DNA from 4 places in the Salimicrobium jeotgali genome. Region 2 is predicted to be linked to each of the others. Evidence: riboswitches for the same ligand, from Rfam matches in the RefSeq annotation. Region 2 holds a riboswitch; each other region holds the start of a gene.
The links. A riboswitch is a leader RNA that binds a small molecule or an ion and turns the genes downstream of it on or off. The one in region 2 is predicted to bind S-adenosylmethionine.

Region 1 (8,043 bases), 410 kb from region 2:
TCCACGGAAGCTCTTTCCACGTGGAATCGTACAGGCTGACGAAATCGATCATTTCTCCGCCGAATTCTACCGGTTCCATATTATCGAGCAAATCTTTCTTACCATACAATACCCCTATTCCCGTCGGTCCACACATCTTGTGGGCCGAGAAGGCATAGAAATCACAGTCCAGATCCTGCACATCGATTTTGATGTGAGGAGCACTCTGAGCACCGTCCACGACTATTACTGCATTCTTCTCGTGAGCCGCCGCTGCGATTTCTTTGATCGGGTTGATGGTACCGAGAACGTTTGAGACGTGGGAGACAGCTACTATTTTGGTTCTTTCGCTGATAGTGTCTCTCACATCGCTCAGGGAAAGCGTGCCGTCCTCCTGCATCGGGATATATTTTAGTGTTGCATTTTTACGCTTCGCAAGCTGCTGCCATGGTATCAGGTTACTGTGGTGTTCCATTTCCGTAATGACAATCTCATCACCAGGAGCCACATTATCCACACCGTAGCTCTGGGCTACCGTGTTGATTCCCGTTGTCGTACCACGATTGAAAACAATTTCTTTCGTATTGGATGCATTTATGAAAGAGCGTACTTTCTCGCGTGCTCCTTCATATTCATCCGTAGCGAAAGCCCCAAGTGTGTGCACTCCGCGGTGAACGTTCGAGTTGTACCGCTTGTAATAGTCATCGATTTTATCAATGACAGATTGTGGTGTCTGGGACGTCGCCGACGAATCGAGGTATACAAGAGGATGACCGTTTACCTCCTGATGAAGAATCGGAAATGCCTCACGTACCGCCAATACATCCATTAATTCACTTTCCTTTCGATTACCTGACGCAACTGATTTTTCACAGCCTCTACCGGAAGCTGGTTGACGACCGGTGCCAGGAATCCGTGAATGATCAGGCGCTCTGCTTCTCTCTTCGGAATACCGCGGCTCATCATGTAATAAAGCTGAACCGGGTCCACACGTCCGACAGAAGCTGCGTGACCTGCTGTTACATCGTCTTCATCGATAAGAAGAATCGGGTTAGCATCCCCACGGGCATCCTTACTGAGCATAAGAACACGGGACTCCTGTTCCGCATTCGCTTTCGTTGCACCGTGGTCGATTTTGCCGATGCCGTTGAAGATACCGGAAGACTTGTCCTTCATAACTCCGTGCTGAAGAATGAAGCCGTCCGATTCTTTACCGAAGTGACGGATATTCGTCGTAAAGTTCTGCTTTTGCTCTCCACGTCCGACGACAACCATCTTCGCATCGCCTTCCGAGTTATCACCGACGAGATGCGTGATATTCTCAGCTGCGGTGTTCCCTTCGTTCATCTGACCGATCGCCCATTCGATACGGGCATCTCTGCCTGCAATACCGCGGCGGTTCGAGTAGACGGTCGTACCTGCTGCGAAGTTGTCGACAGCACCGAAGGAAACTTTCGCGTTATCTTTTGCGATGACTTCCGTAATGATATTAGCTGACGTCTGAGCTTCCGTGTTATTGGAAATGTAGTTTTCCACGTAAGTGACGGAACTGTTCTCTTCTGCTACGACGAGGATGTGGTTGATAAGAGATGCGCGCTCATCCTCCTGCCAGAAGATTGCCTGAAGCGGCTCTTCGATATTCACGTTTTTCGGAACGTAAAGGAAGATACCGCTGTTCATAAGAGCTGCATGCAGAGCACTGAGACGGTGTTCATCTACAGCTACCGCTTCTGTCATGTAATACTCTTTCACGAGTTCTGAATGATCGCGGAGTGCAGTGAAAATGTCCGTGAAAATCACGCCTTTGTCCTGCAGTTCCTGGTTAAGAGAAGAGTATGCAGCCGTGTGGTTGCGCTGAATGAGAAGGTTCTCCGTTTCTTTCTCCTGATCGAGGAAATTCTGGATTTCCGGTGGAAGATTTTCGAGCGAGTCGATGTTCGTTCCTTCCACGTCATGAGAGAAATCGGTGAAGTTCCATTTCTCTATATTAGTTTTATCGGGCTTCGGCATCGGAAGATTCTCCGATTTTTCAAGAGCCGCCAGACGAAGCTCTTTCATCCATGCCGGTTCGTTATGCTTGTTCGAATATTCTGTGACGTATTGCTTGTCGTATGGCATTGATACTTCTACAGCCATGAGATCCCTCCTAACCTTCGATTATTTAGAGCCGATTGTTTCGTCTTCGATTCCAAGTTCTTCCTTGATCCAGTCGTACCCTTCTTCCTCGAGACGCTGAGCAAGTTCAGGTCCGCCGGTTTTCACAATGCGTCCCTGCATCATTACGTGCACTTTATCAGGAGTGATGTAGTTGAGAAGACGCTGATAGTGAGTGATGATCAGGCAGCCGAAGGAGTCGTCACGCATCTCGTTGATGCCTTTTGCTACGACTTTAAGAGCGTCGATATCGAGACCGGAGTCGATTTCATCCAGAATGGCGATAGACGGCTCGATGTTCATAAGCTGAAGGATTTCGTTACGTTTCTTCTCTCCGCCGGAGAAACCTTCGTTAAGGTAACGCTGAGCCATATTCTTATCGATGTCGAGTGTATCCATCTTCGCATCCATCTGTTTGATGAATTTCATCAGGGAAATCTCGTCGCCTTCTTCACGGCGGGAGTTGATCGCCGAACGAAGGAAGTCGGAGTTCGTCACACCGCTGATTTCACTTGGGTACTGCATAGCAAGGAACAGACCCGCCTGGGCACGTTCGTCCACTTCCATCTCGAGAACGTTTTCCCCGTCGAGCAGAATTTCACCTTGGGTAACTTCGTATTTAGGGTGACCCATCACTGCTGAAGCCAGTGTGGATTTACCGGTTCCGTTCGGTCCCATTACCGCGTGGAATTCTCCACCTTTTAGAGTTAAATTTAGACCTTTCAGAATTTCCAAACCTTCAATTTCAACATGAAGATCTTTGATTTCGAGTGTTGAGCCTGCCATGTATAATACCTCCTGTGTATTGTGATCAATTATTGGGTGTATGGTCGGTTGATTTAAAACCATTCTCAATTTATTCTCATTATAATCTTAAATCATTTCAAAGCTGATATCAACTTTTTTCGTCCTTTCCATTTCCCGTTTGCACCATCTCCTATTATAACAAAAACTTAAGGAATAGCTAAAGTTATCTATTACATTAATCTTTTGATATTCAATTTGGAGACAGGGGCGTCTGCTGAGATGAAGTGTGCGAGAGTGCCATGCGTGCCTGCAGGAAAAAACCGCCCGGAGAGAAGATTGATCCTTCTCTCCGGGCGGTTCCTTTATACTTATATATTATCTGTGCAGCTGTCTTTCCATTTCCGAGTGTATTTTCTTGCTTTCTTCATACTCCCGGCTCCGTTTCTTCTCTACATGAATCTGGGTTTCCAACTTTCTGCCGTATTCCGCAAAGCAAATGTCGTGTGCCTGGAACATTCCTTTTTCCATTTCACTCGTATAAGTTAAACCCAAACAGTCGCTGATAATTAATCAATCCTTTCAGAGTTTTTACAACTATAAGAATAGCACAAAGAAGAAATCAGACAAAAGCGCAAATCTTATGATTATTCAGCATTTTCGTATAGATATACTCTCTGAGAATAAATCAGGAAAGGCATGCCTATAATTCGTCCTTTTCTCTTCTTTATACTCTTCTGTTGTTATATGGGGGTGATTCCCCGCACTCGGAAAATTAAACACATTTTTTTGAATATCCTTCTCCTATTCCGGATGCCGGGAACCTCAGAAGTTCTGAAACTTCGCGCCTCCTTCTTCCGTATATGCGTTATACGCAATTTACAACGGGAGGGAATGTACATGGTATTTGGCTTTTCCGGAATCATCATACTGGTCATCATCTATTTCTCAATTAAAATCAGTAATTTAGAAAATCGGGTGGAAGGGCTGCATTATAAACTTGATACAATCAAAGCACAGACAAACGTTTCCGGCTACCCGGTCGATGAAGAACTGCTGGAATTACTCGGGCAGGGAGAGGAAATAAAAGCTGTCAAAAAAGCACGGCAGGCTTTCGGACTTTCTCTCGTCGAAGGAAAGCGCTATGTAGATAATTTGAAAACGGACAATAGCTGAAGCAAAAAAAGGAAGCACTCCCCACTCAAGTCAGGGGAAGTGCTTCCTTTTCATTTTTCGCTGTCACTGCCGTCTACAGGCACGACCGCACCATCATACTGCTCTTTCATGAAGGACTGGATTTCATCGGAGCGAAGTACTTCCACCAGGGTGTTCAATGCTTCGCTGTCCTTATCTTCACTTTTCGCTGCGATTACGTTTACGTAAGGAGAGTCGGAACCTTCGAGAAGAAGGGCGTCTTCACTCGGGTTAAGGTCCGCCTGGATCGCGTAGTTCGTGTTGATGGCGACAAGCGCATTCTCTTCTCTCTCGTAGTTTTCAGGTAGAAGGGCTGCATCGATCCCTGCGTCGAACTCAAGATTTTTAGGGTTCTCGACGACGTCTTCCAGTTTAGCGTTCACCGGATCCACGTCCGGGTCGATTTTCACCAGGCCTTCTTTCTCGAGAAGGGAAAGGATACGCCCATGGTCTGCGACAGAGCGGCTCATAAGCACCGTCGTTCCATCCTCCACATCTTCGATACTTTCGATTCCTTTGGAGTAGATACCCATCGGCTCGATGTGGATACCTCCAAGGTTGGCGAAATCATAGCCGTTCTCTTCCATTTGCGTATTCAGGTAAGGAATATGCTGAAAATAGTTTGCGTCGATCTCCCCTTCAGACAGATCACGGTTCGGGAGGACGTAATCCTGATATTCTTCGATATTCAGCGTAATGCCCTTTTCTTCCATAAGCGGCTGTGCTTCTTTCAACACTTCTGCGTGCGGAACACTGGTGGCGCCGACGGATATTTCGGATGTTTCTTTATCCGATCCTTCCGAATCACCGGAATCTGAGCTGTCCGATCCACATGCTGCGAGCAGGGAAACAAGGGCTATAGTGGCTAACGTGAGTAGAAACTTTTTCATGGTACTCTCTCCTTTTTTAAAACGTAGTTTTATCTTTTGTCCAGTTTTCTGGAAGCGAAGTCTCCGATGAACTGGAAAACGAATACGATAATGACGATAAGCACGGTACATACGAATACGACATCAAAACTGTTCCTCTGGAACCCGTAAAAGTAAGCGAAGTCCCCGAGACCTCCGGCGCCGATCACTCCCGCTACAGCTGTATAGCTGATCAGAGCGATGGCCGTTACTGTAAGTCCGGATATCAAAGCCGGAGTCGATTCCGGCAGAAGAACTTTGAAAATGATTGTACGGTATTTGGCTCCCATCGCTTTGGCCGCTTCGATTACACCTTTATCCACTTCTTTAAGTGCTATTTCAACGAGACGGGCATAGAAAGGCGCACCTCCGATAATGAGTGCCGGCAGTGCTGCTGAAGGCCCGCGTATCGTCCCGACGAAAAAATCGGTGAACGGGAACAGAAGCAGGATGAGAATAATGAACGGGATAGCCCGGAAGACGTTGACGAAAGCTGCGGTAATCCAGTTCGCTATTTTATTCTGCCAGATGCCTCCCGGGCCTGTTAAATAAAGCAGCAGACCGAGAAGCAGGCCGAATATGAACGTTCCGAGAACGGAGAAGAACGTCATAAACAGCGTCTCGTTCGTCGCGGTAATCATGTCGTCAACCTGAACGTTAGGAAACAATTGTTCAAACATCAAGGGCCACCTCCACTTCTACAGACGTTTCTCTTACATACGTCAGAGCCCGTTCAATTTCTTCTTTTTCTCCTTCGAGATGCACGATCAATGTACCATATGCACCCTTCTGGGTCTGGGTGATCTTCCCGTGGAGCACGTTCACATCCACCTGGAACTTCCGGGACACTTCACTGATCAGTGCCTGATGCGTACGTTCTCCGACGAAATGGAACTGGGCCACTTCCCCGAGAGGGTATTCCTCTTTAATAAGAGAAAGAGAAGATTCCCGGTCAGGGTCTCCCATCACCTGGTCGACGAAACGTTTCGTCACTTTCTGTTTCGGTCTTAAAAATACGTCCAGTACGTCACCTTCTTCCACAATTTTTCCGTCTTCCATTACAGCCACACGGTGGCAGATTTTACGGATGACGTGCATTTCGTGAGTAATGAGCACGATGGTAAGTCCGAGTTTCGCATTGATATCGACGAGCAAATCAAGAATGGAGTCGGTCGTTTCCGGATCGAGAGCGGAGGTCGCCTCATCACATAAAAGGACTTTCGGGCGATTTGCGAGTGCTCTGGCGATACCGACACGCTGTTTTTGACCCCCGCTCAACTGGGAAGGGTACGAGGTCCCGCGGCCGCCGAGACCAACGAGCTCCACCAGTTCGTCCACACGTTCCTTTCTTTCCTCCTTCGATACTCCCGCAATTTCGAGTGGAAAAGCGATATTATCTTCCACTGTACGGGACCACAGCAGGTTGAAGTGCTGGAAGATCATTCCCATGTCCTGGCGGGCCAGACGGAGATCTCCTTTTGACAGTGAAGAAATCTCCCTGTCGTCTATATTGATCGTTCCGCCACTCGGGTCTTCGAGACGGTTCAGCAGGCGGATGAAAGTACTTTTTCCGGCCCCGCTGTATCCGATGACGCCGAAAATTTCACCGGAGTCGATCGTCGCCTCGAGGTCACTGACCGCGTGTACATCCTGATCCTTCGTTCGGAACACTTTTGACAGACCTTTAATCGAAATCATTGTTTTTCCTCCTGCGTCTGTAAGAGTCGCTGTCTCTTACGGTTTTAGCAAATAAAAAAAACCCCTCTGCCTGAAAGAACAGAAAGGTTGGTATTTAAAAATCAATTCTGTTCTCTCATCTATCAGAACCGATTGTTCTGTAGGATTTGGCACCATTTTAAACAGAATGTTTAACGGTTGCCGGGCTTCATAGGGCCAGTCCCTCCACCTCTCTTGATAAGAGAATTTCATTTATTCAATTTATAGAGCGATACGGAAGATTTTAGCACTGTACCGGGCTGGTGTCAATAAACTTCAATAAAAAGCGTGTATATGTTACGATTTTTGCAAACTTGCTATTGAAGAAAGGATCCGATACTTATGAAAGCACCCGTATTCACATTACCATACCTTACCGGAGAAGGCACTTATACACTTCCGGAAACTCCGGGGAAAGTCACCATTCTTACTTTCTGGGCCTCCTGGTGCCCGGATTCCGGTGCAGATATGCCGAAAAAAGAGCAGCTTTTCGATTCGCTCCATACGGACGACGTGGAAATGATTACCATCAACGTTGCCGGCCGGGAAGGAAAGAGGGAAGATGCCGTAAAGTATAAAGAGAAATTTTTGACACAGCCGACGCTTGAGGATAATGGAACGAAAGTGTATGACCTCTACGGCTGCACCGGTGTTCCTACCACCGTCATCATCTCATCCGAAGGGGAAATCGTTCATCAATTCGGCGATGACGCTTCCTTTATGGACATTATGAAAGCCGTCGGAGAAACGGTGGAATAGTGGAGATTTCTTTTGCGTGACTTTCGGACGCCATATCCGGCCCCGAAGGTCACGTTTCTCTCTGTTTCCTTCCCTTCAGCACATCCTTCCCTCTCTGAAGGGAACGATTCGGCGTAAATCGTTCCTTTCAGGCCCCCGTGGCGCTTCCGAAAGGAACGATTCTCCCGTCCGCGTTCACAAAAGCACCAGCTCCCGGGATGATGAGCTGGTGCTTCGCTATATTTTCTCTTTTTCTTTCATCAGATTGAAAATTTTCGTCACCGATTCGAACGCATACACTTTCTCTTCCACTTTCCCGTCTTTCCATACGAGCAGACAGGGTACGCTTGATACCTGTTTCTCCTGCATGAAGTCCGGGAAGAGGCTCGCGTTCATTTCATAGAAGACATCTTCTTCTCTCATCTTCTCGATGATATCAAGCATTTCCCTTGCCAGGTGGCACGTTCCGCAAAAGGGACTGTAAATGAATACGTACCCTCTTCCTACTTCCGGCAGTGTTTCCCTTACATTCACTTCTTTCATTGTTGCCTCCTTACATCATGTAGACAGGTTTGATCCGGAACCGGTACCCCGCAAGCATCCGTGCGAG
Region 2 (8,043 bases):
AGAAAGAAAGCGAATACCGGGAACGTTCCGTGAACCTGCTCAGCTCTATTACAGGTCAGCAGGAGGTGCTGGTCTCCGGCGACAGGGTCAGTCCGGAAAAAGCACTCATCAACCGCCCTGACTGGGCCGGGGAGTCCGAGGCGTGGGTGAAGGAACAGCTCGTAAATTCCGCCCGTTCGAACGGGCAGCTTGTCGTAAGCGGATTGAATGAAAATACTCCTGCGCTTTTACGGGAAGTGCTTCTTGAACTGAAGGACTCCGGGAGCCGGGAGAAGGACACAGGCAGGGAAGAGTCCGGAGCAGAACGGCTGGCCGGGATGTAATTTTCTAATAAACAGCACAGACACTTCCGGCGGAGGTAATGTGCTGTTTTTTATTGCGCTCCGGACCTCTTCTGGTAGAGGATCTTCCGCAGCCGCTAAACCAGTAAGTGATATCTGATGAACTCTCCCCACTTATCGAATTCGACAAGGAAGCCGTCGTGCCCGAATTCGGTATCTATATGGAAATGCAGAGCGTGAGGAGCAAGGAGTGAAAACTCTTCCATGGATTCCTTCGGGTATACGAGATCTTTCTCGAAGCTCATCGTATAAACGTCCGCGCTGTACTGTTGGGCCGTCTCCTCAAGGGTGCCTCTGTTCCTTGTGATGTCGTGATGGTTCATGGCATCGAGAAGGTAAAGATAGCTGTTGGCATCAAACCGTTTCTTAATCTTCTTCCCCTGATAATCCAGGTAGGACTGGATATGATAATTCTCTTCGTTCTGCCGGCGGTTGAAGCGCTGGTGGAAGAGGGACCTGCTTCTGTAAGTGACCATCCCCGTCATTCTGGCAAGCTCGAAACCGTCCAGATCCTCATTCGACTGATAATTACCGTTTTTCCACTGCGGGTCACGTTTTATCGCTTCTCCCCCTATATGATTGAATGCTATTCCATAATCGCTGAGGGCCGGAGTGGAAGCGAGAATAAACAGCTTATCCATCGCATCCGGATACATAAGCCCCCATTCATACACCTGCATACCACCGAGTGACCCGCCGAGCACGGCATGTATGTGCGTGAAACCGAGAACTTCCAGAGCCCGTTTCTGAGCCCGTACTATATCTCTGATTGTTATGGAAGGGAAGTCGAGACGATAGACCTCTCCATTTTCGGGGTTTACGCTCGCCGGGCCGGTAGAGCCGTGACAGCCGCCAAGTACGTTGAAGGTGACAGTCTGAAATTCTTCTTCCGGGACTATCCCTTCTTTTCCGAATAGACCTCTCCACCATCCGGGTTCTTCTTCCGTACCAACGGTGTACTGATTGCCTGTGAGAGCGTGACATATAAGGAGCAGGGGCGCATTCTGGTTGCCGGCCTGCTCATAGGCGAGCGTGACTTCCGGCAGCCGTTCACCGGTTTCGCAAATGAACTCCCCGATCGACACTTCTTTATAAACGGTTTCACAAGTTCGGATATGATTGACGGACATCTGTCTTCCCTCCAATGGAATTATATAGGTAATGCGGCCGGGGAGCCCATACATAGAAAAAGCCCCCTTCTGATAAGTTAAGAAGAGGGCTGAATTATATATTGCCTCCTCTTATCTTTCAGATCAGTAAGATCTGTAGGACGTAGCACCTTTTCAAACTGACGTTTGAAGGTTGCCGGGCTTCACAGGGCCTAATCCCTCAGCCGCTCTTAATAAGAGTCGCACGAACTATTCAATTTAAGCTTATTATGAAGTATAACCACCAGAGGAAAGGTATGTCAACTAATTTTCTGACTATTTGAGATATGTTTGAAGGAAAAAGAGGCGGGGTACAATCAAAAGTATCCGATTATTAAAAGAGGAGTGGATTAATTATGGTAAAAGAATATAGCGTAGTACAAAACAAAGACAAAAACGGCTGGTACATTAAAATCGAAGACATCGCTCCGACGGATTTCTTCGAAGATTTTGATTCCGCAGTCAGCAAAGCCGAAGAAATTGCGAAGAAGAACTCTCCGAGTAAAGTTCTGATTCTCGATCAGGACGATAACGTGCAAGAAGAAAGAAGCTTTTAATTTAATTATGCGTAAAGAGCTGAAGGGTACCCCCTTCGGCTTTTTTTGTATGGAAAAAATAATATGATACATATTTTTCAGAATACTTATTGTAATATGTTTGTAATCGTGCTAAGATACAGACAATGAAACTGTGCAAACGAATTCACAGTATCGCTTCTGTCACCTGTCCTTTTCTTTACATAGGAGAAGGAGTAATTTATTGGATATTTTTGCAAACGAATGCACAAACTTTTCCGGCGTCCTTTATTTTTTTGTGTAAGTTGTAAGCGGATTCAAAAAATCAGAAACAGTAAAAGGGAGTGTATGGAATGAAGAAGAAAAAGTTTTATTCAGGGATTGCTACGGCTCTATTGGCTTCAAGTGTGCTGGCGGGCTGTTCGTTCGGCTCAGGTGAAGAATCTTCCGGCGGAAGTAATGACGGTGGAGGAGAAGGCGGCAACGGCGAAGCGGTTACGGTTGACGTTTTTCAATTCAAAGTGGAATTCAAAGATCAGTTTGAAGAACTTGTATCGATGTATGAAGAAGAGAACCCGGACGTCAATATTAACGTCAAAACCGTCGGTGGCGGTAACGATTACGGTGCTTCACTGAAAACTTCCTTCTCCTCCGGCGAAGAGCCTGACGTCTTCAACGTCGGCGGACCGACGGACGTGGACGAGTACGAAGAATATCTGGCCGACGTTTCGGATACGAAAGCTGCCGAAGCGGCTCTTGAGGGGACGTTGAACGGTGTAAGTCGTGACGATCAGGTTCTCGGACTTCCTTATAACCAGGAAGGCTATGGACTTCTTTACAATAAGAAAGTTTTCGAAGAAGCGGGTATTGATGCTTCCTCGATCAAGACGATGGAAGATCTGAAAGGTGCCGTGGAAACCCTGAATTCCAATAAAGAAGAATTGGGAATCAAAGCGCCGTTCGCTTTCCCCGGCAAAGAACAGTGGGTTATGGGTAACCACCTGGCAAACGCCTACCTGGCGGATGAGTTCAATCACGATGTAATGGAAGCATATGAAGCGGAGACTGTGGAATTCGCAATGGGAGATCAGATGAAAGAGTTCACGGATCTTCAGAGTGAAAATTCCATTCAGCCTGTATTGAGTCTCGATTATTCCCAGCAGGTGGAAGAGCACTTTTCTCTTGGAAACGTAGCGATGATTCAGCAGGGTAACTGGGTGTACAACACGATCGAATCCATGGATCAGGAATTCGCCGAAAACAATGTCGGGCTTCTTCCTATTCCGGTGGAAGGTTATGAAGGAAGTATTCCTGTAGGCGTGCCTAACTACTGGGTGGTAAACAAGCAATCCGAAGATGAAGTGGTACAGGCGTCCAAAGATTTCCTCGACTGGATGTACACGTCTGACAAAGGTAAGAAATTCGTAACGGAAGAATTCAAGTTCATTCCTGCTTACGAAGGGTACGAAGATCAGGAAATCGCAGATCCTATTTCCCAGGAAATATACAATTACGCGAACGAAGGTAATACGCTCGGCTGGGTTTTCCTCGGAGCTCCTACAGCGTGGACAGAAGATGCTCTCGGCGTCGCCATGCAGGAATATCTTGCCGGTGATATAACGTGGGAAGAAGTGGAGAAACAGGCGACTGATGCCTGGGAAGAAGCCAGACAATAAGCAAATAACAGAAGACCGGTAAAGAGCGCTGAACTATAGCGCTCTTATTGGTTACTGAAGGCGACAGAAGAGCTTTTTTACAACTGAGGAGGAACTTATTATGAGAAACAGGAGTTTATCATTCTGGCTTTTTCTGACCCCCGTTATTCTCGGGCTCGGAATTGTTGTCGTCATTCCATTCGTATACGGCCTCGTTTATTCATTTACGGACTGGAACGGATTAACGGCGAACAATTTCATCGGTTTGGAAAATTACATAAAACTGTTCCAGGAAGATGAGTTTATGAATTCAATCTGGTTCACTATCAAGTTTGCGGTCATTACCGTGCTGCTGCTGAACATATTCGGCCTTGGCCTCGCACTTCTCGTTACGAGAAACATGAAGACGAATAATTTAATGCGGACCATCTTTTTTATGCCGAACCTTATCGGGGGTCTCATACTCGGGTTTATCTGGCAATTTATTTTCATTTCTGTTTTTGGTGATATATCCGGAATTACAGGAATTGAAGGTCTGAGCGGCTGGTTATCTACGACGAACACAGGCTTCTGGGGACTGGTTATTCTCACTTCCTGGCAGATGGCCGGGTATATTATGATCATTTATATAGCCTATCTTGAAAACGTACCGAAAGAACTGATCGAGGCTTCAAAAATTGACGGGGCAAATGCAGTACAGCGATTCAAAAATGTCATTTTTCCGCTTGTGGCTCCCGCCTTTACGGTCAGTATGTTTCTTACCTTATCCATGTCTTTCAAAATTTACGACCAGAACCTGTCACTGACGAACGGAGGACCTTTCAACTCCACGCAGATGGTGGCAATGGAAATCGTACGTACGGCCTTCAGTGACAGGGAGATGGCGTATGCCCAGGCGAAAGCGGTCATTTTCTTCCTAATAGTAGCCGTCATTTCCCTGACGCAGGTTTATTACAATAAGAAACGTGAGGTGGACGTGTGATGAGGAAGGATAGAGAGAAACGAAATACAAGACTGCTTGAAATATTCGGCTTACTGCTGGCCCTTTTGTGGCTCTCTCCGTTTTATCTGATGATCGTCAACGCTTTCAAAACGAAGCGGGGGATTTTCGAGGGCGTCCTCGGAATACCGGTTGAACTTACATTTGAGAACTTCGTTAACGCTTTCGCGGAACTTGAATTTCTGAAGTCTCTCTTCAACTCCGTGCTTATAACCGGGTTGAGCATTCTGATCATCATTCTTTTCTCCTCGTTGAGCATTCTGATCATCATTCTTTTCTCCTCCATGGCGGGGTATGCTCTTGCGAGGAACAAAAGTAAGCTCTCCGGAATCATCTTTTTCGTATTTGTGGCAGCCATGCTCATTCCGTTCCAGTCTGTTATGATTCCTCTGGTGGCTATTTTCGGTCAGGTGGATATGCTGAATGCTGCCGGTCTCATCTTCATGTATCTCGGGTTCGGATGCAGCCTTTCCATCTTCCTTTATCACGGGGCGATGACCGGCATTTCCAAATCGCTGGATGAAGCCGCTATTATTGACGGGGCCAGCCGGTTTCAGACGTTCTGGTATATCATTTTTCCACTGCTGAAACCGATTTCCGTAACGGTGGCTATTTTGAATACGATATGGATCTGGAATGATTACCTGCTTCCGTCACTCGTACTGAGTGAAGCGAACGCAACGATTCCGCTGAAGATGTTCTATTTCTTCGGTCAGTACACAAAACAGTGGCACCTGGCTCTTGCCGGTCTGACTATAGCGATCATCCCGGTCATCATCGGTTATTTCTTCGCCCAGAAACAGATCATTGATGGAGTGTCGGAAGGTGCTGTGAAGTAGAGAGGAGCAGGAACGATGTCTGTTACGATTAAGGATGTAGCGAAGGAAGCGGGAGTCGCTCCTTCGACAGTATCCCGGGTGATTGCGGACAGTCCGCGAATCAGCCAGGTTACGAAGAAAAAAGTGAAAAAAGTCATGGAGGACATGGGCTATCACATGAACTACAACGCCCGCGTGCTTGTGAGGCAGGCTACCCAGACGATAGGGGTGGTGATGAAACATTCGAGTTCCCATTCTTTCGATAACCCCTTCTTCTCCGAAGTTCTGAGCGGAATCAGTAAGGCATGTCAGGAAAACGATTACAGCCTGAATCTGACGACCGGGGAGTCGGAAGAAGCTATTTTTCGGGATGTTATAAAAATGGTGCAGGGGAAAAGGGTGGATGCGATCGTAGTCCTTTATTCCAAAGAGGACGATCAGGTCGTTCCCTACCTGATGCAGCAGAACTTTCCGTTCGTCATGGTCGGGAAGCCGTTAATGGAGGCATCGAACATAATGTACGTGGATAATGACAACGTGCAGGCTTCGAATGAGGCAACGGATTATCTGATCCAGCTGGGGCATGAGCGGATCGGGATCGTCGGCGGAGAAGCCGATTTCGAAGTGACGAAAGCAAGGGTGGAAGGATATAAAAAAGCGCTCGCTCTCCATGGGTATCCGCAGAACGCTTCCTACATTAAGTACAGAAAAGACGGAAGTTACGACGGTACCATTATTACAGAAGAGCTGCTCGGGCTTCCGGAACCTCCGACAGCCCTTGTGATCATGGACGATTTTCATGCACTTTCCATTATTGCGGCACTCAAGGAGGCCGGCGTTTCCGTACCCGGGGATATGAGTGTTATCAGCTTCAACAATACGATCGTCTCCAGGCTCTCAAGTCCATCCCTTACAACGGTGGATACCAATGCAGGTCAGCTTGGCTATTATTCAGCCGACACCCTTATCGAAAAACTGCAGAAGCCCGGAATGATGAATAAAAGTCTGATTATCCCTACGAATATTGTGGAAAGAGAATCGTGCAGGGAACGAAAATAATTTTTTTTAAAGAAAAGTGCAAGCGATTTCGCTTATTGTTGCACAGAAGGAGGCAGTGAATATGAACGTACTGATATGGAACGAGTATCGCCATGAAAAGGAAAACCCGGCAGTTTCGGATATTTATCCGGAAGGGATCCACGGGGCCCTCGCCGATTTCCTGAAAAAAGACGGGCATACTGTTACCACGGCCACCCTTGATGAGGAGGAACACGGGCTGAAGAAGGAAGTCCTTGACCAGACGGACGTACTCGTCTGGTGGGGGCACAAAGCGCACGAGGAAGTTACCGAAGAGGCGGCCGAGAGAGTGAAGCAGAGAGTTCTCGACGGGATGGGGCTGGTCGTTCTCCACTCCGCCCACTTCTCGAAAGTATTCCGTAAGCTGATGGGAACCGGGTGCGATCTGAAATGGCGGGAAGCCGACGACAGGGAGCGGATCTGGAACGTTGATCCAACCCACCCGATCGCAGAAGGAATCGGTCAGTATTTTGAAATAGAAAAAGAGGAGATGTACGGGGAACACTTCGATATTCCGGCTCCGGATGAACTTATTTTCCTCAGCTGGTTTGAAGGCGGCGAAGTTTTCAGAAGCGGCGCTACGTTCAAACGCGGCAACGGTAAGATATTCTATTTCCGTCCCGGGCATGAAACATATCCGACTTATTATCATGAAGACGTACAGACGGTTATCCGTAACGGTGTCCGCTGGGCGCAGAATACGAACGGTCCGAAGCACCAGTACGGGAACGCTGCCCCGATTGAACGCATCTCCAAAAAATAAAAGTATGTAAACCTTTTGAAGGGAGCTGTTGATTTATGACATTGAAAACGGCAATTATCGGTTGTGGCAGTATCGCCCAGCACCGGCATTTAGTGGAGTATAGAAATAATGAAGAGACGGATATTACTGCAGTCTGTGACATTGTAGAAGAGCGGGCTGCCATCGCGGGTCAGATTTACGATGCCAAGACGTATACGGATTATGAAGAACTGTTCCAGAAAGAAGAAGTGGACATTGTAAGTATCTGCCTTCCGAACCATTTACATGCTTCCGTATCTATTGCAGCCCTGGAAGCAGGGGCTCACGTTTTATGTGAGAAGCCGATGGCTACAAGTACGGAAGAAGCGGAGCGAATGATCAGTGCGGCTGAGAAGAACGGAAAAAAACTGATGATTGCCCACAACCAGCGATTTGTAAAGTCCCACCGGAAAGCCCGGGAGATTGTCCGTTCGGGGGAACTTGGGAAAATCTACAGTTTCCGGACAACATTCGGTCACGGAGGGCCGGAAGACTGGAGCGTGGATGGGAAGGACAGCTGGTTCTTCAAAAAAGACGAAGCGTTCATCGGAGCGATGGGGGACCTCGGCGTCCATAAGGCGGATCTCATTCGCTATATTCTCGGAGAAGAGTTCACGGACGTAGCCGGTTTTGTTGAAAATAACGCAAAAGATGGTATTACGGTCGACGATAACGCCGTGTGCATGCTTCGTTCGGAATCGGGGATTC
Region 3 (8,043 bases), 480 kb from region 2:
ACCGGAGACATGGGTTACTTCGACGGAGAAGGCTTCTTGTATCTTTCCGGGCGTAAGAAAGAAATGATCATCTCGGGCGGGGAGAATATTTATCCGGCGGAGATCGAGAACGTACTCGTGCAGGTGCCCGGAGTGTCGGGGGCGGCTGTCACCGGCATGAAAGATGAGAAATGGGGAGAGGTTCCCGCGGCTTTTCTCACCGGGAAAGATATAAAAAGGGATGAGATACTGCAATATTGCGAAAGACACCTGGCGCGTTATAAGCATCCGGCATATGTATACCGGGTGGCCGAACTCCCTCGAAACGCTTCGAATAAAGTGCTGAAGTATAAGCTTACGGAGATGGTGAAAGCGGGGGAGTGCGATGAAATTGAATAAAGCCGTCCTTCACAGGGTGGAGGTACCCATGAAAGCCCCTTTCACTACGGCACACGGAGCGATCGGGTCGCGTGAAGTGATTATCGTGGAAGTGGAAGATGACAAGGGGGAAAGAGGGTACGGCGAAATTGCCGCTTTTCCGAGCCCCTTCTATACGGAAGAGACCGTAACGACAGCCTGGCATATAGCGAAAGATTTCCTCCTCCCCTCTCTGAATGAGAAGGACGCCACCAGGATATTCAGGACCGTACAGGGGCACCCTATGGCGAAAGCCGGTATCGAGCAGGCCCTGTTCGATCTGAAAGCCAAAAGAGAAGGCAGGAGTTTATCCGAGTATATCGGGGGGACGAGAAAGGAAGTTGCCGCCGGGGGAGTGATCAGTCTCTCCGGTGACCCGAAAAAAGAGCTCCGTACTCTGAAGCAGGCAGGTTTCCAACGGGCAAAGGTGAAAGTCGAGCGGGGGCGGGAAAAAGAGCAGCTGCAGGAGCTGAGGGAAGAGGACGCCTCGTTTCCGCTTATGATTGACGGGAATGGTGCGTACGAGTCCCCGGACGAACTGCTTCCTCTTGATGAATTCAAGCTTCTGATGATTGAACAGCCGTTTCAATCCGGAGACTTCCGGAAGCACCGTCATTTACAGAAGAAAATGAACACGCCGATATGTCTCGATGAGTCGATCCGGAGCTTTGAAGATGCTGTCCAGGCGATGGAATTCAAGGCCTGCCGGATACTCAACGTAAAACTGAGCCGGGTGGGCGGATGGTCCGAAGCCCTGCAAATTCATGACCGGGCAGTAAACGAAGACATGCCGCTCTGGTGCGGGGGTATGGTGGAGACCGGCATCGGGAAAGCTCATAGTCTTGCGCTGGCTTCCCTGCCCAATTTCACTCTCCCCGGTGACTTATCCGGATCTGACCGGTATTTTAAGAAAGATATTATAAAAGACCCCATATATCTGGAGAATGGTTTCATACGTGTGCCCACGGGTCCCGGGATAGGAGTCGAACCGGATTTCGGGTATATGGAAAGTGTTACGAAAGACAGATGGTTTCAACGATACTGAAAATGATTATCAAAATCATTGACACACCTGTAAGTAATTTCTACACTTGTAAGTGAATAGAAGAGGTGAGGAATATGAGTGAAGAAATGATTACGAGAGAAGAAGAACAGTTTTTGAATGAGCATTTTCGCTTTTTTACGGATCAACATTTGCAGGAACCGGTTTTGGAAACGGTTCGTGCAACCGATTTGTTATCCCGCGAAGGAATCGAACATGTTTTGAATGACCTGCATCTGTATCTTGATTCACAGTCGTTTCTTACTACCGGTTCCCTGCTCGGGAAAAGGTTCGGATATTACGCTGTTACGGTGCCGATTGTAATGATGACGGTGTTTGATAAATTCCCTGACGTTTCCCCCGGGAATGTGGAGTACATCCGTATCGATGAGAACCCGAAATGGTTCCCGAAATTTCATCTCAGGGATAAAACGGTATCCGTCCCGGGAGAAGACAGGGAAGAGTGGATAGTTGAAAATATGCGGCACTTATTCAGGGATTTCCTTCAGCCCGTTCTTTTCCACATTCATAAGACTACGCGTATTTCAAAGAAGGTATTATGGGAAAATACAGCCATTTATCTGTACTGGTTTTATGAACGCAAACTTCCTGAATGGTATGAAGGAGAGGAACTGGAAGAGAAAAGGAAAGACTTTCGATATATCATCGATGAACTGGACGGAGAACCGTTCGGTGAACAGAAAAACCCTTTCACTTACTTCGAGTCTCAGCCCGTCTTGCCTTCAGGGGCTAGGGAAAGGAAATGCTGCTGCCTCTCCTACCGGCTTCACGAAGACAGTACGTTCTGTAAAGTATGTCCCCATCTGAAACAGATGGAGAACATGAAGAAATAGTTTCTTCCGGAAGATGCTGCAATGATTTCCGGTACGGCCGGTGGAAAAAAGAAGAAATGAAACATTTGTAATTTTCCCTTCATATGGTACGATTTAATTAGAGTAAAAAGAGTGTTTTGGAAAAGGCAGTTGATACCATATGCAAGAGTTCTATGATTATTATAATAATCCTGTGAAATTATCTTTTAAGGACCACCCTTTTTCAAGCGAACCGAAGCACGTATGGGTGATTTGCCAATACCGTGGAAAATGGCTGCTGACCGAACACAAGGAACGTGGTCTGGAGTTCCCCGGCGGGAAAGTGGAAGAGGGGGAGACCGCCTCGGAAGCTGCTGTCAGGGAAGTGAAAGAAGAAACGGGAGGCATCGTCGATCAGCTGCGTTACGTCGGTCAATACTTCGTCAAAGGTAAAGGTGGCACGATCATCAAAAACGTTTATTTTGCAGAGGTTTTACAGTTGCGGGAAGAAGCCCATTATTTCGAAACGAACGGTCCGGTACTGCTCGAGCAGCTTCCGGAAGCTTTGCCGAGACAGAAAGAGTACAGTTTTATGATGAAAGATAAAGTGCTCCCGTGCTGCCTGGAAAGAATTGGAACGGCTTAGCGTAAGATGTGTAACTACCAGGGGACTCCCCGGGCTGTCGAGAAATTCTCGGCAGCTTTTTTGTTAGAAGACCGATAAAAATAAGCATGCAGAGAAATGGAGCGTTTCTCTGCATGCTTGTTGTCTGTATGACAGTATTAACGTTTGACCGGTCCGGCTGCTGCAATCGTTTCGTCAGCATAAGCGAATTTCTTGAAGTTCTCATGGAACTTGGCAGCCAGGCTCTCTGCCTGCGTATCGTAATCACTTTTGTCTTCCCAGGCATTACGCGGAATCATGACTTCCTCCGGAACACCGTCACAGTGAAGAGGAATGTTAAGGCCGAAGACAGGGTCCTGGTACATTTCCGTGTTTTTGAATTCTCCGTTCAATGCAGCATCCACCATACGTCTCGTATAGGACAGTTTCATTCTCTTACCTGTCCCGTAAGCTCCGCCGGTCCAGCCGGTGTTGACGAGGTAGACGTCTGTGTTGAACTCGTCGATTTTCTCACCCAGCATCTTCGCGTAGACGGAAGGCGGTAACGGGAGGAACGGTGCGCCGAAGCAGGCGGAAAACGTAGCTTCGGGCGTGGTGACGCCCCGCTCTGTCCCTGCGAGTTTACTCGTATACCCGCTCAGGAAGTGATACATCGCCTGTTCTTTCGTAAGTTTGCTGATAGGCGGAAGAACTCCGGTAGCATCAGCTGTCAAAAAGATTATTTTATCGGGATGTCCGGATTTACTTTCCTCAAGAGCATTGTCGATATGATCAAGCGGATAAGCGACACGCGTGTTTTCCGTCAGGGAAGTGTCGGTGAAATCCGGTTTCCCCGTACCCGGGTTTACAGCTACGTTTTCGAGTACCGCGCCGAATCTGATGGCTCTGTAAATATCAGGTTCCGTTTCAATAGAAAGGTCTTTAGTTTTGGCATAACAGCCGCCTTCCATATTGAACACACCTCTATCGGACCAGCCGTGTTCATCGTCACCGATAAGGTAACGGGAAGGGTCGGCGGAAAGAGTCGTTTTTCCTGTACCGGAGAGTCCGAAGAAGAGAGCGGTTTCTCCCTCCGCGTTCACGTTAGCGGAGCAGTGCATCGGCAATACGTCCTGTTTCGGCAGGAGATAGTTCATCACGGAGAAGATCGACTTCTTGATCTCTCCGGCATACTGCGTGCCGCCGATCAGTACTATTCTATGTTTGAATGATACCGTTACGAACACTTCGGAATTGGTTCCGTCTGTCTCCGGGTCGGCTTTCAGCCCCGGTGCAGAGAGCACTGTGAACGCATTTTCGTGAAGAGGTTTCTCTTCACTCCCGGGTCTTATGAACATCTGCCTTGCGAACATATTGTGCCAGGCGTATTCTGTAATCACACGGATTGGCAGACGGTAGTCTTCATCGGCGCCTGCGTAACCCTGGAATACGAAACGTTCAGGGAGGTCTTTCAGATATCCGATCACTTTGTGGTAAAGGTGAAGGAATGTTTCTTCCTGCATCGGCTGGTTCACTTTGCCCCAGTCGACCTTTTCGGCAGTTTCATCGTCTTTTACAATGAATTTATCGTTCGGGGACCGTCCTGTATATGCTCCGGTTTCTGCCTTTACAGCTCCGGTATCGGTCAGTGTTCCTTCATTCCTGTTGAGTATGTTTTTCGTAAGGTCCGGAACAGAAAGCTGTACTTGTGTTCCTTCTTCCTCAAGCAGCTCCTCGATGCTTGAACGGTCGCTTCTGGCATGAATCATTTTAAAAACCCGCCTTTCCCTGAAATTCCGCATGTAAGCGATTATTTGTAAATAGTATAACACATTGTCGTTAATAGTCCATACTGCAATTCATTTTTTTAAAATCATCTGCAGCTGCTGTATAATCTGGAGAAAAGGAAGGTGAAAAGGTTGAAGAAATCGATCGTTCTGTACGATGCCGCATGTCCTTTGTGCCTTAAAACGAAAAAGTGGGTGAGCCTCCTGGACCGGGAAAATCGACTGCTCTGGCTGTCGCTGCAGAAGCTTACCGAGTATATTTCTCTTCCCGCTGAAAAAGAAGGACAAATTCGTGAACAATTACATTTATATGATCCTTCGCGCAACGAACATGTAGGGTATGACGCGATCACCTATATATGTAAGGAGTCGCCGCTGCTTCGCTTCGCCGGAAAGCTGATGGAGTTTCGGACTGCGAGGGCGGTCGGAGTTCCGGTTTACCGATTTATCGCTAATAACAGATACAGAGTGGGAATCCACGATTGTAAAGACGGAAGCTGCTCCATCTAATTGACAATCATAGCTGATTTGGTATGATAAAATGCGAACGGTAACTCTCTTATCCAGAGTCGGTGGAGGGACAGGCCCGAGGAAACCCGGCAACCTTCTTTTGATATGGTGCTAACCTGACGCAAGAGTACTCTCTTGGACGATAAGAGCGGAAGGAAATCATCCCTTTCCTCATACGATGAAGGAAAGGTTTTTCTTTTTTAATGAAGGAAATCAAAATTTCTCTTAATAGTATAAACGTTTCCTGAAGGACCTTCCTGTTTTCCATGCATGGTTAATGAAGGAATGGAACTGATTCCGGTTTTCAACCCGTGAAAACAGGGGCCGGAATTCGGAAACAGAATGCAGTATATTAAAGTATGATGCTGGTAAGAGTGCCGTAATCAGAGTTTAAGGAGGAATCATGTAACATGGCAGCAAATCGCCGGTTGTTCACATCTGAATCGGTTACGGAAGGGCATCCCGATAAGATATGTGACCAAATTTCCGATGCAATTCTTGATGAAATACTGAAGGAAGACCCGAATGCCCGGGTGGCCTGTGAGACAATGGTTACCACAGGACTTGTACTTGTCTCCGGGGAAATCAGTACGACGACATATGTGGATATCCCGCAGGTCGTAAGGCAGACAATTAAAGATATCGGGTACACGAGGGCGAAGTTCGGATTCGATGCCGATACCTGTGCCGTCCTTACAGCTATTGATGAACAGTCCCCGGATATCGCGGGCGGAGTGGATGAATCTCTGGAATCGAGAGAAGGACAGATGAGCGAAGAGGAAATCGACGCAATCGGTGCCGGGGATCAGGGTCTTATGTTCGGATACGCAACAGATGAAACGGATGAACTGATGCCTTTGCCGATCTCGCTTGCTCACCAGTTGTCCAAGCGTCTGGCGGACGTGCGGAAAGACGGGACCCTCTCCTACCTGCGTCCGGACGGTAAGACACAGGTGACTGTGGAATATGACGAGAACAACAACCCGCTCCGGGTCGATACGGTGGTCATCTCTACGCAGCATGCCGAAGAGATTACGCTTGGGCAGATTAAGGAAGATTTGATGAAGCACATAATTGTGCCGGTCGTCCCGGAGAAGTTCATGGATGACCAGACGAAGTACATCCTTAACCCTACAGGCCGTTTCGTTATCGGCGGGCCTCAGGGTGACGCAGGGTTGACAGGACGCAAAATCATCGTTGACACTTACGGCGGCTATGCCAGACACGGAGGAGGGGCCTTCAGCGGCAAGGATTCCACTAAAGTGGACCGCTCCGCTGCTTACGCCGCCCGCTACGTTGCAAAAAATATTGTTGCCGCCGGTCTTGCGAAGACGTGTGAAGTACAGCTCGCATATGCCATCGGGGTAGCCGAACCGGTCTCGATTTCCATCGATACGGACGGTACCGGGGAAGTCACGGAAGCCAGGCTCGTGAAAGCTGTGCGGGAACTTTTCGATCTACGTCCGGCAGGGATTATCCGCATGCTCGATTTGAAACGTCCTATTTATCGACAGACGGCCGCGTACGGTCACTTCGGCCGCCCGGCGGATCATTTCCCCTGGGAAAACGTCGATAAAGTGGATTTGCTGAGAGCTAAAATAAAAGAAGAATAGATAGGCCGCACGTACAAAAATCCGAACGAAAGCGTTCGGATTTTTGTTTATTCCGTTAAATTAGAATAGAAGAAAAATACACGGCCGAGGCCAGAACAAAGAATCATTTCTCTCCGCTGTTTTTATAATACTGTCCTTTTTCCACGTAGCTCTTACGTATACGATCCAGTTCTTTGAGGTCTTCGCCGGTCAGATCTCTCACTACTTTAGCCGGGCGTCCCACGGCAAGAGTGCGGGGAGGTATCGTTTTACCTGGAGGAACGAGACTTCCGGCACCGAGAAAAGCTTCTTCACCGATGACGGCGCCGTCGAGTACAATCGATCCCATTCCGACTAAGGCATTCTTTTTGATGGTAGCGGAGTGAAGCGTAACCTGATGGCCGATGGTGACTCCGTCCTCCAGCGTAAGCGGCATGCCCGGGCTCTGGTGGAGAAGACTGAGATCCTGTACATTTGTATTATTTCCGATTCTGACAGGAGCGACGTCGCCCCTGATTACGGTTTTGAACCAGATACTCGCATATTCCCCGATCGACACATCCCCGGTTATGACAGTGTCTTCAGCCACGTAAGCCGTGTCGGCAATTTCGGGATAGTAACCTTTATATTCGCAAATCATCTTCATCCTCCTTATACTGTATATTATAGTAAGTATATCAGAGGAAAACGGAGGTACAAGTGATGCTGAAAGAATACATATCTGTTACGCCAAAAGCCGTAATCGTTGTCGTACACGGGGCTTTTGAGCACGGAGGACGCTACAGGACTCTGGCTGAGAAATTCCAGACGGATGGTTACTCGGTGGTCGTCGGAGACCTTCCCGGTCAGGGAGACGATATAGACAATCGGGGCCATATCCGCAGTTTCCGGCAGTACCTGGATACCATTGAAGGATGGGTGGAGTATGCGAAGGAAGCGGAGGTCCCTGTTTTTCTCCTTGGTCACAGCATGGGAGGGCTTGCCGTTATCCGGGCGCTGCAGGAAAAATCGCTCCCGGTCCAGGGTGTGATTTTATCCTCTCCGGCACTCGGCATAAAGAATGGAGCAAGTAAACCGCTTGAGGCGATGGCCAAGGTGATGGACAGGCTTTCACCATCTCTGCTCGTATCATATCCCTACCGTCCCGAAACAGTTACGAGAAATGAAAATGTGTGGGAGCAGGACAGGAAGGACGACAAAATTTTGCAGAAAGTATCTGTAAGATGGTACAAAGAATTTCAAAGAGCTATCAAAGTCGCTCGCGACAAACCGTTCAGCGATGTCCCCCTCCTCCTCATGC
Region 4 (8,043 bases), 640 kb from region 2:
AAGATACGTCCGGAGTAACGCTGACCGGGGAGCCGGTCATATCGGAGGACATCAATAAAGCCAGTCAGACGGATTTGAAAAATGCTGAACTGATCGGTCTGCCTTTCGCTTTACTGATTCTTCTTATAGCTTTCGGAACGTTGACCGCTTCAGTGCTTCCACTGATTATCGGAGGAGTAACAGTAGTTTCAGGATTCGGATTTCTGGCGCTTGCCGGGGAAAGTATTTCCCTATCCGTATTCATACTGAACATCGCTCCGATGATCGGACTTGCGCTAAGTATCGACTTCGCACTGCTGTTCATCAACCGTTACCGGGAAGAACTGGCCCGTCAGTCCATTGATGACGCTATTGTGACGACGATCCGCACGGCCGGCCGTTCCATCATCTTTTCTGCGGTCTGTGTATTCATCGGACTCGGGGCCATGAGTATCATTAATGTAGACATCTTCCTGAACATAGCGCTCGGAGGAACTATAGTGATCACTCTCGCCGTGTTCACGTCACTTACTCTTCTCCCCGGTCTCCTGCGGCTGCTCGGACCGAGAATCAACAAGCTGCGCGTCCTTCCTGCAGAGAAAGACACCGTACCACGCTGGAGAGCTTTCGCTAAACGTATTATGAAGCGTCCTGTAATGACTGCGCTCTTATCTCTCATTGTTCTTCTTATCGGTATTATTCCGATCTCGAACATGAGCGTCTCTATTCCGACGATTGACGCACTGCCCGAAAGCTACGATTCGAGGAGTGCCTATGAAACGATCGAAGACACTTTCCTCAGCGACTCCGACAGTACGATTCAGGTAGTCGTCAACGAAGAAAGAGACTGGCTCAGCAAAGAAGGACTCGAAGAGATGAAAGAGAAGATCGATGCTTATTCGGACCCTGGGATTGTGGATAGCGTAGACTCCCTGTATTCGGCGGCCGATGTCGGATCATCGGAGGAATTGTACGCTGCCCTTCAGAACCCGCAGACGAAAAGCGCCCTCGAACCGGCTATTGAACAGTTCATCGCCGGTGATAAGCTTCTCCTTCCGGTGAATCTTTCCGTAGCCGACAATTCGGAAGAAGCTCAAAGTCTTGTCAGAGAGTGGAAAGATGAGAAAGATGCACGCATCGGCGGCTCCCCTGCTTTCAACCAGGAAATATACGATGAAATATTCGATAAACTGCCGCTCGTCCTGACCATTATTATCGTTTCCACCTTCTTTATTCTGATGCTTGCCTTCCGGTCCATTTTAATTCCGATCAAAGCGATTCTGATGAATATCTTAGGACTTGCTTCCACGTTCGGTATTCTCGTGTGGCTTTTCCAGGGAGGCCATCTCGGTTTGAACGAGTCAGACATTGCTCTGATTCTCCCGGTCATCGTATTCAGCCTTGTATTCGGTCTGAGTATGGACTATGAAGTATTCCTCATATCAAGAATGAGAGAATTTTATCTGGAAACGAAAGACAACCACTACTCCACCGTGGAAGGCGTGGCGAACACGAGTAAAATCATAACGTCCGCTGCCCTGATCATGATTGTGATTACAGGAGCTTTCGCCTTCACAGGTGTGGTTCCCGTCAAGCAGATCGGCATCGGGATAGCCATCGCTATCTTCATCGATGCTACGATTATCCGGCTGCTGCTTGTACCAAGCCTCATGAAACTTTTCGGACACTGGAACTGGTGGTTCCCGTTCGGCAGGAAGAAATAGATTTATAGAGGGCGGATTTCAGGCTGCAGTGTTTCCGACGGGCAGCCCGACGAGATCCGTCCTTTGTTTTGAAGAAAATGACGACCATTATGCAGGAATCGTTCCCTTTGCACGAAGCAAGGCTGTACGAAAGTAAGGATTATGCCGAAAACGTGACTTTCACTGCCGATTTCTTCCCTCCAAAGGCAGGAAAAGCAGGTTTTCGTTACCTTCGGATCGTCCTTTGTTTTCTGAAGGGAAGGAAAAACAGAAATGCCTACAGCCTGCCATATAAAAAGCAAAAAACCGAACCCCTGATTAAAGGGTTCGGTTTTTTATGCTGTTTCATACTTCCCTATTTCATCTGGAACGAAAAGAACGTTACGGCAAAGTAAAGAATTATGATCAAAAAAGAAGGGATCATGTACGTAAATTGATACTTCGGGTTCTTCCTGGAAATACTGATCAGGAATAGAAGTACAAATACGACCGATGCTACAGCTACAATTACATTGACCCGGCTCGATTCACTGAAAAGATTTCCCCGGAAATACATTACATCGGTAATGGCCAGGATGAGGATATTAAAGGCATTACTGCCGATCAGAGAACTGATAGCAAGATTGTAGTTCCGCATCTTCAAAGCGGTCCCTACACTCGACGCATCCGGCAAAGAGGTGCTGATTGCAACGAGAAATGCACCGATGAACGAAGAGCCGAGTCCGGTGATTTGTGCTATCTCCTCAGCCGTAATCGTTAAAATACTCCCCATCACCATAATGGCAACGCTGAGACTTATAAAGCGGGTGAGTACCTGCTTTTTGGTATAGTCCCGGTATCTTTCCTGCTTCTTTTCGTTCTTCACTTTACGTCCTTTGTATTCCGTACGCTTATTAATGAATCGGGCTCCGACTGCATAAAATAATACGAGAGCGACCGAAGAATAACTTACGTGAAGAAAGGGGGTGGGCAACGGAAAAGCCACGGCAACTATAACGATCATCGTCAGAAAAATGACGAGATAGGCGTACAGTTTACTTTCCACCGTAGTCCGGGTCATAATTTCATGTTTCCGGTAAATGATATCGAACACTGCCAGACCCAGAAGGTTAAAGAGATTACTACCTATCAGGTTACCGACTGCAAGACCCGGCGTATCGATAAAAACTGCCGTCACACTCGAGGTGAGTTCCGGAAGAGAAATAGCTATGCCGATTACAGCTCCCACAAAAGTAGAGGTCGCTTTTGTTTTCTCCTTTACTGCATCGCCGAACACTGCAAGATTGGAAGCTATGAAAAAAGTGGCGATTGCAGAAACAAAAAACCCTAAAAATATGAGGACTGCCATAAACTTGAACTCCTAACTATCGTTGTTTGCTTTTGATTAAATCCGCCGTCAACTGGCCGGACAGCGTTACCATCGGCACTCCGCCTCCCGGGTGCGTGGAACCTCCGGCAAAGTAGAGGTTATCGTAAAGAGCGCTCTGAGCCGGTACTTTAAAGCCGCCGTTCGACTTCTTGTCCGCTACGACACCATAAATCGAACCGCCGTTTGCCCCGTACAGGGATTCGAGATCTTCCGGTGCGAACTGGTATTCAAAATCGATGGAGTCTTCCAGGCCTTCGAGCCCCATACGTTCAAGTTTCTCAATGACCGTCTTTCTGTATGCTTCCCAGTCCCAGCCTTTTCTTTTCTTATTTTCGAGAGGTGGAACGTGAGTAAGGACGAACAGATTATCTTTCCCATCCGGGGCCTGGGTTTCATCCGATCTGGCCGACACACCTATATAGACAGTCGGGTCTTCGGCCGGCTTCCCTTTATCGAAAATTTCCTTGAATTCCTTCTCGGGGTCGTCGGAGAAGAAGAAATTGTGGTGTTCGAGCTGTTCGAACTTTTTGTTCGTCCCCAGTAATAATACAAGCCCCGAAACTGTCGGTTCGTACTTTTTCTCGAGCTGCTTCGCTTCTTTCTTCCCTTTCTTCGTGCCATCAAGGTACCGGTACGTAGGAATCGCCTCCAGGTTGGAAACGACGACATCCGCTTCCATCGTACCACTGGCAGTAGCTACACCGGTCACTTCTTCTCCCTTTGTCACTATGTGAGAGACAGATGTCTCAAGATGAACGTCTATTTTCAGTTCTTCCATCACTTTACCCATTGCTTCCGCAATCTGATACATGCCTCCTTCGACATAATGGATGCCGAGCCCCAGCTGCACATACGCCAGCTGGTTCAAAATTGCGGGTGCGGAGTAGGGATTGGAACCGACGTACATTACGAGGAAATTGAACAACTGTTCCAGATGCTTGTTGTCCAGATGCTCCTGGTTCGCTTTAGCCACCGTTTTCATGGGATCCATCTGCATGAGCTCTTTGAAAGAATGATGTTTTCTGAGATCGCCAAGACCCGAGATGCTGTATTTGTAGAAGCTTTTCAGGCAAAGATCATACATATCCTGACTGTACGATAAGAAACTTGTCAGTGAACTGTTCGGGCGGTCCGTCACCTTGGCCATCTCCTGAAGCATCGTAGGCAGATCACCTGTTACGTCAAGCTGTTTGCCATCTTCAAAAAAAGTCCGCCACTGAGGTTCGACCCTTTTTATAGTTATGTAATCGTGGATGTCACGATGCACGCTTTCGAACAGCTGCTCGAGGACCCAGGGCATAGTGAGGATGGAAGGACCCGTGTCAAAAGTGAAACCTTTCCCGGATCTCTGGTTCAGTTTTCCGCCGGTATTTTCGTTTTTCTCGAGAACCGTTACATCATAACCGTCCGCCTTCAATCGTATAGCTGCCGACATACCGCCTAGACCTGCTCCTACTACTATCGCTTTCTGATTCGCCATACTTAGCACCTCCATATTAATAAAGAAAAGGGATCAGCCGATATCTTATCCTGCACCACTGAGCGTACTCATCTCCGTACTGGCTCGTAAGCATCGCCTCTTCCAGTTTAATTCTGTATATAAGACTTGCGGCTATAAGAACGCTTCCGACGAGAAGTCCGAACAGACTGCCGTTACTGAGCGCAAAACCGATGACAATACTTAACAGCCCGGTGTATAGCGGATGACGCAATATGCGATACGGGCCGCTGCTGACCAGATGATCACCTTCTCTTACGCTTACGTTCCTTGTGAACTGTTCTTTCAAATGCATAATACCCGAAAGACGCAGCGTTACGCCGACTCCGTAAAAAAAGAGACCCGTCCATTTCACTGCCGGGATTTCCACTTTCCACATATCGACTCCAAGAATCACTGCCACTGCTACGAGCATGGCTGAAAAGATATACCAGAAAGATACTTTCTCCGATTGCCGGGACGCGGGCGAGGAGTATACGAGGAACTCCATCAGCCACACCAGGGAAACAGCTCCAAACAACAATTCGATCATGGCCCACGCTCCTGACTGTAGCCGGTTCCTTCCCGTTTCCCTAAAGCGGACAGCTGCAAACCTTTCCTTTGCAACAATAGAAATACCTACGTATATTCATACAGGAGAGGGGACATCCATATGGCACTGCTTTATTCGCTGGGCATTATTTTAACCGTACTGGCGACTTTCTTCATCATTTTTAAAAAGCTGACAAAATTAAGCTATATCGTTTTTTCTGTAATTTTAATATTTTATCTTCTGCTGCTTGTACTAAGCCCCTGGTTTCTTTTGTAACATAAATATACCAAAGAAAAAGCGAGCCGTCTGAACGGACTCGCTTAGCGGTTGCGGGAGCGGTTGATCGCTTCCCGGATGTGATACAGTTCCGCAAACATTGCTGCAGCAAATACGAGAAGCATGCTGAGCAGTACGGAAATGATGAAGATGGACCCATCCAGATCAAATCCCAGTACTCCTGCAAAACCGATTAATCCACCTATAATAAGACCTATTGCTGCGAACAGAACAATCTTTTGAAACGTCAGCGAATAAAACATGACTTCACCCCATTTTGTAAACTGGACTCTTACCTGTCCTTTCCCCTAAATAACCAGATGCAAAACCGGTGCTTTTCTTCTTAATCCGGCAGAAATATACTTTTTTTCGAGCCCAGTCGCAGTATGCAGGCCTATGACTTGCCTGCAGCCGCCCTGTCCGTCGCCTTCTCAATCGATTCATCCAGGTCATTGATGATATCCTTCACCGATTCGATACCTACGGACAAACGAATCAGTTCTTCTGACACTCCGCTCGCCGCCAGTTCTTCCACGGAGAGCTGCTGATGGGTAGTGGATGCCGGGTGAATGATCAGAGACTTCGCATCTCCCACGTTCGCAACGTGAGACCAGAGAGAGACGTTATCGATCAGCTTCCTCCCGGCGTCTCTTCCCCCTTTAATACCGAAGTTAACGATAGCCCCGTAGCCGACTTGCAAATATTTATCGGCAAGTTCATGCGCCGGATGCTCCTGAAGGCCCGGATAGGATACCCACTCCACATCCGGGTGCGCCTGCAGATGCTTAGCAACTTTCAGGGAATTTTCCGCATGACGTTCAATGCGTAAAGACAGTGTCTCCAGCCCCTGAATAAGAAGGAAAGCGTTTTGAGGACTGAGGCACGCTCCCATATCCCTGAGAAGCTGCACCCGGAATTTAGTAGCAAATGCCACTTCCCCGAGGTCTCTCGAATAAACGAGACCGTTGTAGCTGTCATCCGGCTCCGTGAAGCCGGGGAATTTCCCGTTCGCCCAGTCGAAGGTACCTCCGTCCACGACTACCCCGGCTATAGCTGTCCCGTGACCGCCGATCCATTTTGTCGCCGAGTGGACGACGATGTCCGCCCCCCACTGCAGCGGTTTGCACTGGACCGGACTCGCGAACGTATTGTCTATAATCAGAGGCACTCCCTGTTCATGGGCAATTTCGGATACTTTTTCAATATCAAGCACGTGCAGGCTCGGGTTACCGATCGTCTCCGCAAAGACCGCCTTCGTTTTCTCCGTAATCGCCTTTTTGAAGTTCGCGGGATCTTCCGGATCGACGAATTTCACCTCAATACCGTAACGCGGCAGCGTTTTTGCAAATAAGTTATACGTTCCTCCGTACAGGTTACTTGCCGCCACAATCTCATCACCTGCTCCGGCGACGTTCAGTATGGAATACGCAATAGCGGACATTCCGGAAGCGGTAGCCACAGCAGCCGTACCGCCTTCTAAAAGAGCGATTCTTTTCTCGAAAACATCTACGGTCGGGTTGCCGATTCTTGAATAAATGTTTCCGGGCTCCTCGAGACCGAACAGGTTCCTGGCGTGCTCGGTATCATCAAATACGTAGGATGTCGTCTGATAGATCGGTACGGCTCTCGAACCCGTTGCCGGATCGACCTCCTGTCCCCCGTGCAGGGCAAGCGTGTCCAAATCGTAATTCTTAAATTGCTCAGTCATGAAAAATCCCTCCTGTATAATATATGACAGAGGGTCCGAGTGAGGAGATATAAACAAAAACCCCTTCGATAAGAAGAGGTTTACGTTAAATATATTTACATCCTCCCCTTATCTCTCAGACCTCTAAGATCTGTAGGAATTGGCACCTTTTCAAACCGATGTTTGAAGGTTGCCGGGCTTCGCAGGGCCTAGTCCCTCAGCCGCTCTTGATAAGAGTCGCTATTCAATTAAATGGTATGCTTTGCATTATATACGGAAGCATCCGAAAAAGTCAACAATTTTTAGAAAATTCTTATTTAGAGGCTTCGATCGCCTGTTCCAACTGAGCGGAGATATCGTCCGAACTCTCAATCCCGACAGAGACCCGGACAACGTGGTCGTCGATTCCGAATCTTTCTTTATCTTTAGCGGAAAGGGCACGATGAGACGTCCGGGAAGGAACGGAAACGGTCGTTTCAACTCCGGCAAGACTCGGCACAATTTTGATCCAGCCGAGCGTCCGGTAGAAGGTGTTCATCTCTATAGATTTATTCAGAGCTATCGTAACGATGGCGCCGTTGCCTTCTGCCGATACGTTTTCCGGGTAATAAACCTTCTCCACATCTGCATTTCTCTGCATGGCATCTGCAAGAGCCTGGGCGTTCCGGGACTGTTTTTCCATACGGATTCCTAACGTTTTCGTACCGCGATACGTCAGCCATGCTTCAAACGGACTCAGGTTAGAGCCGAGGGAGACAATTTTTTGGCGTGCTTTCTCTACGAGCTCCCTTTCTCCCGTAAGCACTCCTGCTGTCGCATCACTGTGACCGCCCAGATATTTCGTAGCGCTGTGTACGACGAGGTCGGCGCCCTGCTTCAGTGGCCTCAGCAGGTACGGCGTGGCAAACGTATTATCTATCATGATTTTCAAATCATTTTTACCGGCGATTTCCTGAAGAACTGTCATATCCTCCACCCGGAGGAACGGGTTCGTCACTG

Region 1: linked by a shared signal. The riboswitch ahead of AAV35_RS03705 (methionine ABC transporter ATP-binding protein) and the one ahead of metX (homoserine O-acetyltransferase MetX) in region 2 are both predicted to bind S-adenosylmethionine.
Region 3: linked by a shared signal. The riboswitch ahead of metK (methionine adenosyltransferase) and the one ahead of metX (homoserine O-acetyltransferase MetX) in region 2 are both predicted to bind S-adenosylmethionine.
Region 4: linked by a shared signal. The riboswitch ahead of AAV35_RS12115 (O-acetylhomoserine aminocarboxypropyltransferase/cysteine synthase family protein) and the one ahead of metX (homoserine O-acetyltransferase MetX) in region 2 are both predicted to bind S-adenosylmethionine.

What each region holds. Positions count from the first base shown of each region.
Region 1 covers NZ_CP011361.2:747,041-755,083, reverse strand. The annotation lists gene AAV35_RS03735 (cysteine desulfurase) at 1-808, opposite strand, end outside; gene sufD (Fe-S cluster assembly protein SufD) at 808-2,115, opposite strand; gene sufC (Fe-S cluster assembly ATPase SufC) at 2,137-2,919, opposite strand; gene AAV35_RS14720 (YuzK family famiily protein) at 3,256-3,396, opposite strand; gene AAV35_RS03720 (hypothetical protein) at 3,778-4,053, shown strand; gene AAV35_RS03715 (MetQ/NlpA family ABC transporter substrate-binding protein) at 4,104-4,961, opposite strand; gene AAV35_RS03710 (methionine ABC transporter permease) at 4,991-5,659, opposite strand; gene AAV35_RS03705 (methionine ABC transporter ATP-binding protein) at 5,652-6,677, opposite strand; SAM riboswitch class I at 6,790-6,900, opposite strand; gene AAV35_RS03700 (TlpA family protein disulfide reductase) at 7,038-7,454, shown strand; gene AAV35_RS03695 (thioredoxin family protein) at 7,671-7,976, opposite strand; gene AAV35_RS03690 (toprim domain-containing protein) at 7,987-8,043, opposite strand, start outside.
Region 2 covers NZ_CP011361.2:341,780-349,822, forward strand. The annotation lists gene AAV35_RS01765 (polysaccharide deacetylase family protein) at 1-323, shown strand, start outside; gene metX (homoserine O-acetyltransferase MetX) at 419-1,471, opposite strand; SAM riboswitch class I at 1,580-1,690, opposite strand; gene AAV35_RS01775 (DUF2188 domain-containing protein) at 1,846-2,046, shown strand; gene AAV35_RS01780 (ABC transporter substrate-binding protein) at 2,358-3,680, shown strand; gene AAV35_RS01785 (carbohydrate ABC transporter permease) at 3,781-4,641, shown strand; gene AAV35_RS01790 (carbohydrate ABC transporter permease) at 4,641-5,498, shown strand; gene AAV35_RS01795 (LacI family DNA-binding transcriptional regulator) at 5,514-6,536, shown strand; gene AAV35_RS01800 (ThuA domain-containing protein) at 6,598-7,317, shown strand; gene AAV35_RS01805 (Gfo/Idh/MocA family protein) at 7,353-8,043, shown strand, end outside.
Region 3 covers NZ_CP011361.2:825,578-833,620, forward strand. The annotation lists gene AAV35_RS04115 (o-succinylbenzoate--CoA ligase) at 1-378, shown strand, start outside; gene menC (o-succinylbenzoate synthase) at 365-1,441, shown strand; gene AAV35_RS04125 (IucA/IucC family C-terminal-domain containing protein) at 1,516-2,292, shown strand; gene ytkD (RNA deprotection pyrophosphohydrolase) at 2,432-2,896, shown strand; gene pckA (phosphoenolpyruvate carboxykinase (ATP)) at 3,034-4,623, opposite strand; gene AAV35_RS04140 (thiol-disulfide oxidoreductase DCC family protein) at 4,774-5,151, shown strand; SAM riboswitch class I at 5,198-5,300, shown strand; gene metK (methionine adenosyltransferase) at 5,562-6,764, shown strand; gene AAV35_RS04150 (gamma carbonic anhydrase) at 6,868-7,383, opposite strand; gene AAV35_RS04155 (alpha/beta hydrolase) at 7,446-8,043, shown strand, end outside.
Region 4 covers NZ_CP011361.2:2,404,720-2,412,762, forward strand. The annotation lists gene AAV35_RS12085 (MMPL family transporter) at 1-1,703, shown strand, start outside; gene AAV35_RS12095 (sodium:calcium antiporter) at 2,038-3,030, opposite strand; gene AAV35_RS12100 (phytoene desaturase family protein) at 3,047-4,531, opposite strand; gene AAV35_RS12105 (methyltransferase family protein) at 4,548-5,081, opposite strand; gene AAV35_RS12110 (hypothetical protein) at 5,402-5,620, opposite strand; gene AAV35_RS12115 (O-acetylhomoserine aminocarboxypropyltransferase/cysteine synthase family protein) at 5,752-7,065, opposite strand; SAM riboswitch class I at 7,171-7,281, opposite strand; gene AAV35_RS12120 (trans-sulfuration enzyme family protein) at 7,358-8,043, opposite strand, start outside.